2 regions of the Mesorhizobium sp. C120A genome follow, and region 1 is predicted to be linked to the other one. Evidence: riboswitches for the same ligand, from Rfam matches in the RefSeq annotation. Region 1 holds a riboswitch; the other holds the start of a gene.

What was found. A riboswitch is a leader RNA that binds a small molecule or an ion and turns the genes downstream of it on or off. The one in region 1 is predicted to bind S-adenosylmethionine.
Region 2: it holds a riboswitch for S-adenosylmethionine, as region 1 does, so the genes downstream of both, NL532_RS31280 (O-succinylhomoserine sulfhydrylase) here and metX (homoserine O-acetyltransferase MetX) in region 1, are expected to answer to the same signal.

The regions. Positions count from the first base shown of each region.
Region 1 covers NZ_CP100476.1:1,429,289-1,433,323, forward strand. The annotation lists gene NL532_RS07060 (glycosyltransferase family 2 protein) at 1-42, opposite strand, end outside; gene NL532_RS07065 (DUF1330 domain-containing protein) at 291-611, shown strand; gene metW (methionine biosynthesis protein MetW) at 619-1,233, opposite strand; gene metX (homoserine O-acetyltransferase MetX) at 1,230-2,399, opposite strand; SAM riboswitch at 2,460-2,537, opposite strand; gene hisC (histidinol-phosphate transaminase) at 2,664-3,773, shown strand; gene NL532_RS07085 (prephenate/arogenate dehydrogenase family protein) at 3,778-4,035, shown strand, end outside.
Region 2 covers NZ_CP100476.1:6,458,098-6,462,132, forward strand. The annotation lists gene NL532_RS31270 (ABC transporter substrate-binding protein) at 1-201, opposite strand, end outside; gene NL532_RS31275 (2'-deoxycytidine 5'-triphosphate deaminase) at 303-1,397, opposite strand; SAM riboswitch at 1,538-1,615, shown strand; gene NL532_RS31280 (O-succinylhomoserine sulfhydrylase) at 1,673-2,863, shown strand; gene NL532_RS31285 (ceramide glucosyltransferase) at 2,875-4,026, opposite strand.

The DNA.
Region 1 (4,035 bases):
GATCACCGAGATCAGCGGAGCGAGGTCGGTTGCCTTGGACATGTTGCTTCGATTGTGCCCCGAAATGCCTGGAGGCCGGAGGTTTTGATGGTCGCCGTCCAAGCCTTACCCCGGGATGGCATTCGATTCGACGCTACAAAAAACCAGCGGCAATGTCATCACAAACTGTTGAGCCAGGACGCCGGTAAGCCGGCCGATTACCCCAGACGTAATCGACCGATGGCCATCATGTCTGCAGATTGCGCCAACGAAGCCGGTCGTCGGGCTTCGATCTCACAGGGAGTTCAGCCGTGGCCGCCTACGCCGTCGCCCATATGCGTCAAGTCACAATGGGCCCGCAGATTGTCGAGTATCTGCAGAGGATCGACGCCACATTGGAGCCGTTCGGCGGCCGCTTCCTTGTCCACGGCGGCGACATGGACGTGGTCGAAAACGAATGGCCCGGGCACCTGATCGTCATCGAGTTTCCGGACAGGGCGCATGCGTGGGGCTGGTACGATTCATCAGCCTATCGCGAGATTCTGGCCTTGCGCACCGACAACTCCCACGCCGATGTGATCATCGCCGATGGCGTTCAGCACCCGCACAAGGCGACGGACGTGCTGGAATAGGGGCAAACTACCGCTTCAGCAAGAACACCGCTTGCTGGCCGAAGAAATTCCAGAACCACCATGGCATCGACAGGCCGATCTTCTGGCCGTTGCCGTCGAGCGCGGTGGCTTTCTCGACCGAGGCGCCGAGTTCCTCGACCAGATTGACGAAGTCGCGGATGGTGCAGAAATGGATGTTGGGCGTGTCGTACCAGGAATAGGGCAGGTCCGCGGTCACCGGCATCCGGCCCTTGACGAACAGCGACAGCCGCACCCGCCAGTGGCCGAAATTGGGGAAGGAGACGATGGCGCGGTTGCCGATTCGCAGCAGCTCGTCGAGCACCAGCTTCGGGTTGCGGGTCGCCTGCAGCGTCTGTGACAGGACGACGAAGTCAAAACCCTTGTCCGGATAGAATTCGAGGTCGGTGTCGGCATCGCCCTGGATGACCGAGAGGCCGCGCGCCACGCATTCATTGACGCCTCGCTGTGACAGCTCCAGCCCGCGGCCGTCGACCTGCTTGGTCTCCTGCAGGAGTTCGAGCAGCAGGCCGTCGCCGGAGCCGACATCGAGCACCCGCGACTGCGGCGGTATCAGGTTGGCCACGACTTCGAGGTCGACGCGCTGGCTGCCATTGACGCTCATGAGGCGAGCCCCCTTGCGCGGGCCGCCGAGCCGATGAAGCCCTTGATGGCGGCAAACAGTTCGGGTTCATCGAGCAGGAAGGCATCATGGCCGCGGTCGGTGTCGATCTCGACGAAGGAGACGGAGGCGCCGGCGGCGTTGAGCGCATGCACGATCGAGCGGCTCTCCTCGGTCGGGAACAACCAGTCCGAGGTGAAGGACACCAGGCAGAAGCGGGTCTTGGTCCCGGCAAAGGCATCGGCCAACCGGCCGCCATGGTCGGCGGCGAGGTCGAAATAATCCATCGAACGGGTCATGTAGAGGTAGGAGTTGGCGTCGAAGCGGTCGACGAATGTCATGCCCTGGTGGCGCAGATAGCTTTCGATCTGGAAGTCGGCGTCGAAACCGAAGGTCAGCGCTTCGCGGTCCTGCAGATTGCGGCCGAATTTCCGATGCAGGGCGGCTTCCGACAGATAGGTGATGTGGGCGGCCATGCGCGCCACGGCGAGCCCCTTTTCCGGGCGCTTGCCGTGCTCGAAATATTTGCCGCCATGCCAGTCCGGATCGGCCATGACGGCCTGCCGGCCGACCTCGTGGAAGGCGATGTTCTGCGAGGAATGGCGTGCGCCTGTGGCGATCGGCAGGGCCGAGAAGACGCGCTCGGAATAGCATGACGCCCATTCCAGCACCTGCATGCCGCCCATCGAGCCGCCGAGCACGCAAAACAGCTTTTCGATGCCGAAATGGTCGACCAGCATCAGTTGCGCCCGCACCATGTCGCGGATGGTGATGATTGGCAGGTCGAGGCCGTAGGGCTTGCCGGTGGCGGGATTGGTCGAGGCCGGACCGGTGGAGCCGAGGCAGCCGCCGATGACGTTGGAGCAAATGACGAAGAAGCGGTTGGTGTCGATGATCTTGCCGGGACCGATCAGCACTTCCCACCAGCCGGGCTTGCCGGTCACCGGATTGGTGCTGGCGACATGCTGGTCGCCGGTCAGCGCGTGGCAGACCAGGATGGCGTTGGTGCGGGCATCGTTGAGGGCGCCATATGTCTGGTAGGCGATCTGGAACGGCGACAAAAGCGTGCCGGCGTCGAGCTTCAGCGGCTTGTCAGGGCCAAAACGCAACACAGGGCTCGACGGGTTGTCGGCCTCGTTGTTGGTTTTTGTAGCGCGGAGCGCGGCCATGTGACTCTCCTTGCCCGCCGTCAGGCAATAAAAAACCGGCAATGCGATCGCAAAGCCGGTTACGTCACGCAAACGGCCCTTTAGCGAGTTGTTTAACGTGGCTGCAAGCCGACCGGCCAAATCACCACGGAACTGTTGCGTTCTTCTAGAACTCGTGCGGCCCGGCGTCAACGGCCAGCTATTGCCCGCCTCTCGACATTCGCGGCTACGGCTTGTATTTCCGCTGCGGCCTCCGGACGGAGGCATTCTCGATGGATTTGCGACATGGACAAGACAGCGGACAAGGCACGGCCGACGCCCCGCGCGGGCATCATGGACATCGACGCCTATGTGCCGGGCAAGAGCACGGCACCTGCCGGCGTCGCCAAGGTCCATAAATTGTCGTCGAACGAGAACCCGCTCGGCCCGTCGCCGAAGGCGATCGAGGCCGCGCGCGAAGTGGCTGGCAAGCTCGATGTCTATCCCGACGGCACCGCCCGCCGGCTGCGCGAGGCGATCGCCGAGGTGCATGGCCTCAACCCGGCAAACATCATCTGCTCCAACGGTTCCGACGAGATTTTGGGCCTGCTGGCGCAGACCTATCTGGCGCCAGGCGATGAGGCGATTTTTACCGAACATGCCTTCATGGTCTACAAGATCTACATTCAGTCGGCGGGGGCCAAGCCGGTTGCTGTGAAGGAAACCGAGGAGCGCGCCGACGTCGACGCGATCCTGGCCGCGGTGACGCCGCGGACCAAAATCATCTTCCTCGCCAATCCCAACAATCCGACCGGCACCTATCTGCCGTTCCAGGAGGTCCGCCGCCTGCATTCCACGCTCCCGGGCAACGTGCTTCTGGTGCTCGACGCGGCCTATGCCGAATATGTCAGGCGCAATGACTACGAGGCCGGCATCGAGCTGGCGGGCAGCGCACAGAATGTGGTCATGACCCGCACCTTCTCCAAGCTCGGCCTTGGCGGCGCGCGCATCGGCTGGATGTATGGCCCACTGCACATCGTCGATGCCATCAACCGTATCCGCGGCCCTTTCAACGTTAACGCAACAGCGATCGAGGCCGGCATTGCCGCCATCCGCGACCGCGCCCATGTCGAGCGCAGTTCGTTGCACAACGAGACCTGGCTTACCTGGCTGAATGAAGAGCTGACGAAGCTTGGGCTCAGGGTGACGCCCAGCGTCGGCAATTTCGTCCTCATCCACTTTCCCGACGACAAGAAGCATTCGGCTGAGGCGGCGGACGACTACCTCACCCAGCGCGGCTATATATTGCGGCGCGTTACCGGCTATGGCTTTCCCAATGCGCTGCGCATGAGCGTCGGCACCGAAGAAGCCAATCGCGGCGTTATCGACGCCCTCACGACGTTCCTGAAAAGCTGAAACAATGACATCACCGATGTTTGAAAAGATCGCGCTGGTCGGCATCGGCCTGATCGGCTCGTCGCTGGCCCGCGTTATCCGCCGCGAGGGCCTGGCCCGCCATGTCGCCATCGCGACGCGCAGCCCGGCCACGCTGGCGCGGGCGAAGGAGCTCGGTCTTGGCGAGAGCTACACCACCGGCGCCAGGGAAGCGGTCCGCGACGCCGACCTGATCATCGTCTCGGTGCCTGTGGGATCGTCGGGCGAGGTGGCGCAAGAGATC
Region 2 (4,035 bases), 1.6 Mb from region 1:
GACCTTCATCTGCGCACACAGCGCATTGGCAATGTCGATGTCGAAGCCCTCGATCTTGCCGTCCGCGGTGATGGTGTTGAAGGGCGGATAGGCGCCCTCGGTGCCGATCTTCAATTTCTCCTGCGCCTCAGCCAGCGAGCCGGCCGATATCACCAGCATGGCAGCGCTCGCTGCCGATATGATCCATCTTGAAATCTGCATTTCGGTTCCCCTTGCGCGCCGTTCTCTTGCCGGCCACCGAAAGGCAGCCAAGCATGGTGAGGCAGCGCAGGCAAGTATTTTGCCTGACGGTGATCGAAGGTTCAGCCGGCGGGGCGGAAATGCTTGGAGAGCTTGAGGCCTTGCGCCTGGTAATTCGAGCCGAGATCGGTGCCGTAAAGCGCCTGCGGCCGCTTCAGCATGTGTTCGTAGACCAGCCGGCCGACGATCTGGCCGTGGTCGAGGATGAACGGCACTTCGTGGCTGCGCACTTCGAGCACCGCCCGGCTGCCGGTGCCGCCTGAGGCCGAATGGCCGAAGCCCGGATCGAAGAAGCCGGCATAGTGAACACGGAATTCGCCAACCAGCGGATCGAAGGGCGTCATCTCGGCGGCGTAGAGCGGCGGCACGTGCACGGCTTCGCGGCTGACCAGGATGTAGAACTCGTCCGGGTCGAGCACCAGTTCGCCGGCGCCGCTCTTATAGAGCGGCTCCCAGAAATCGACGGCATCCTGGGCGGCGCGCTTGTCGACATCGACCAAGCCGGTGTGATGCTTGCCGCGATAGCCGACCAGGCCGTTCTGGTCGCCGTCAAGATCGATCGACAGCGCAATGCCGCCGCCGGAAATGTTGGGCGGCTCGGTCGCCACCAGCATCTCGGCGCGGTGCAATTCGTTCAGTTCTGCCTCCGACAACAGCGCGTTGCCGGTGCGAAAGCGGATCTGCGACAGCCTCGATCCGGCGCGTACGACGATCGGGAAGGTGCGCGGACTGACTTCGAGATAAAGCGGCCCGTGATAGCCGGGGGCGATCTTGTCGAACTCATGGCCGCGATCGGTCATCACCCGGGTGAAGATGTCGAGCCGGCCGGTCGAGCTCTTCGGGTTGGCCGAGGCCGACACGTTTGCGGGCAGCGCCAGGCTTTCGAGCAGCGGCACGATGTAGACGCAGCCGGTTTCCAGCACCGCGCCCTCGGCGAGACTGAACTCATGCAATTTCAGCCGGTGAAGCTTGTCGGCCACCAGATGATCGGGACCCGGCAGGAAGGAGGCGCGCACGCGAAAAGCCTTGTCGCCGAGCCTGAGATCGAGGCTCGCCGGCTGCACCTGGTCGACATCGAGCGCGCGCGGCGACTTCAGCGCGCCGGACTGAAACAGCGCGGAAATGTCCTGATCGGGAAGAATGCCTGTCTGCCGCAAAAGGCTGGCTCCGCTCCAAGGTCGGTCTCTTTGTGGCAGGTTCTTGCCGCAAAACCGCTGGATATTATTGCGGAACCTGCCTGGTACAAACCTCTTAATGAAGCCGGCAATTGACGCAAGCGCAGGTGAGGTCTAAAGGGTCGTTATCCCGTGGTGATTTGGCCGGTCGGCTTGCAGCCACGTTAAACAAGTCGCTAAAGGACCGTCGGGCCGCAAGGCCATATGGACCGGTTGCGACTTTCGCGGCCGGTTTTTTTGTGTCTGGAACAAAAGCGATGAGCACCAAGAAGCGTAACTGGAAACCTCAGACCGCACTCGTGCACGGGGGAACGCTGCGTTCCCAGTTCGGCGAGACGTCCGAAGCGATGTACCTCACCCAAGGCTATGTCTACGAGACGGCGCAGGCTGCCGAGGCCCGTTTCAAGGGCGAGGAGCCGGGCTTCATCTATTCGCGCTATGCCAACCCTACCGTCGACATGTTCGAAAAGCGCATGTGCGCGCTGGAGGGTGCCGAAGATGCGCGCGCCACGGCGTCCGGCATGGCGGCGGTGACGGCAGCGCTCCTGTGCAGCGCCAAGGCCGGCGACCATATCGTTGCGGCGCGCGCGCTGTTCGGCTCCTGCCGCTGGGTGGTGGAGACGCTGGCGCCGAAATACGGCATCGAGGCAACGCTGGTCGACGGCACCGACATCGCCAACTGGGAAAAGGCGGTGCGGCCGAACACGAAACTGTTCTTCCTGGAAAGCCCGACCAATCCGACGCTGGAAGTGGTCGACATTGCAGCGGTGGCGGCGCTCGCCACCTCGATCGGCGCCAGGCTGATCGTCGACAATGTCTTCGCCACGCCCTTGCAGCAGAAGCCCTTGCAGCTCGGCGCCCATATCGTCGTCTACTCCGCGACCAAGCACATTGACGGCCAGGGACGCTGTCTCGGCGGCATCATCCTGTCGGACAAGAAATGGATCGACGAGAATTTGCACGACTATTTCCGCCACACCGGCCCGAGCCTGTCGCCGTTCAACGCCTGGACGCTGCTCAAGGGCCTGGAGACGCTGCCGGTTCGGGTGCGCCAGCAGACTGAAAGCGCGGCCAAGATCGCGGACTTCCTGGCAGGACGGCCGGAAATCGCCCGCGTCATCTATCCCGGCCGCGCCGACCACCCGCAGGCCGACATCGTCAAGAAGCAGATGACAGGCGGATCGACGCTGATCTGCCTCGACGTCAAGGGCGGCAAGCAGGCGGCCTTCGCCTTGCAGAACGCGCTCGACATCGTGCTGATCTCCAACAATCTCGGCGACGCCAAGAGCCTGATCACCCATCCGGCGACCACCACGCACAAGAACCTCAGCGACGAAGCTCGCGCCGAGCTTGGCATCGGGCCGGGAACGCTCAGGCTGTCGGTCGGTCTTGAGGATACGGACGATCTGCTGGAGGACGTTGCGCAGGCGCTGAAGGCAGCCGGGTAGGCCGCGAGGCGTCACGCTCCCGACGAAGCCTCTTCCAGCTCGGCTGCCTTGGTGCCGATGATCATGGTGTTGCCGCGCCAATCGACGGCGCCGCTCAGCCAGCCGCGCGCCCAGATGGCGGGAAGCATCATGTCGCGGACCATCATCGCCGGGACCATGCGCAGCGACAGATGCCAGCCCTTGGCAGCGGCCAGCGCGCATTCGGGAATGTAGGCCGCCGTCAGCACGGCCAACACCGTGGCCGGCAGGCTGATGCCGGCACTTGCGGCCGCCACCAGCGCCAACGCCAACGGCACGGCGACGCCGGTCAGGATCTCGGGTGCGAAAAACAGCGGGAAGGTGACGCGGCGCAACCGCGCCCAGCGCGCCTGGCGCGACCAGATGTCGGCAAGTCGGCGCTGCCCCAGTGGTTGCTCGAAAGGCGAGGCAACGAGATTGACGTGCAGGCCCAGTCCGTTGACCAGCTTGGTTGCAGCAGCATCCTCGGCGATCTCGGCGGCCAGCGCGCGGATACCGCCATTGGTATCGAGCATCGGCTTGTTCCACAGCATGCTCTTGCCCTGGGCAAAGCCGAGGCCAAGCGCCTCGCCGGCATATTGCCAGCGCGCCTGCAGCGTGTTGAGGAACGCGCATTCGACCTCGGCCCAGAAGCCATCCGGCCGCGAGCCGATCGGCGTCGAGCAGATAAGCCCGGTATTGGTCCGCCAGGCCGCCATCAGGTGCTGGACGTAATCCCTAGGCATCAGCACGTTGGAATCCGCCAGAATAACCCAATGATAGCGCGCCGCTTCCCAGCCCTTGACGCAGTTGTTGAGCTTCGGGTTGCTGCTGACGCGGTCGTCGCCGATCAGCAGCCGGGCCGGCACGTTGGGAAACAGGACGATCGCCCTGTTTATCAGTTTGACGACCGGGTCGTCGGCGTGAGCGACGCAGAAGATCAGTTCGTAGATCGGCCAGTCAAGCGAGAAAGCTCGCTGCAGCGTCTCTTGTGTGAACGGCTCCACGCCGCGCGACGGCACGACGATCGAGACCGGCGGCTGCTCGTTGGACGGCGGAGGGATGAGACGGCGCGCTTTCAGCTTCGACGATGCAAGCAGGATGCTGGCGAGATTGGAAAGAAGCAAAGCGGAGGAAGCGAAGGCGGCTGTGAGAGCTGGTTCCATCGAGATCTG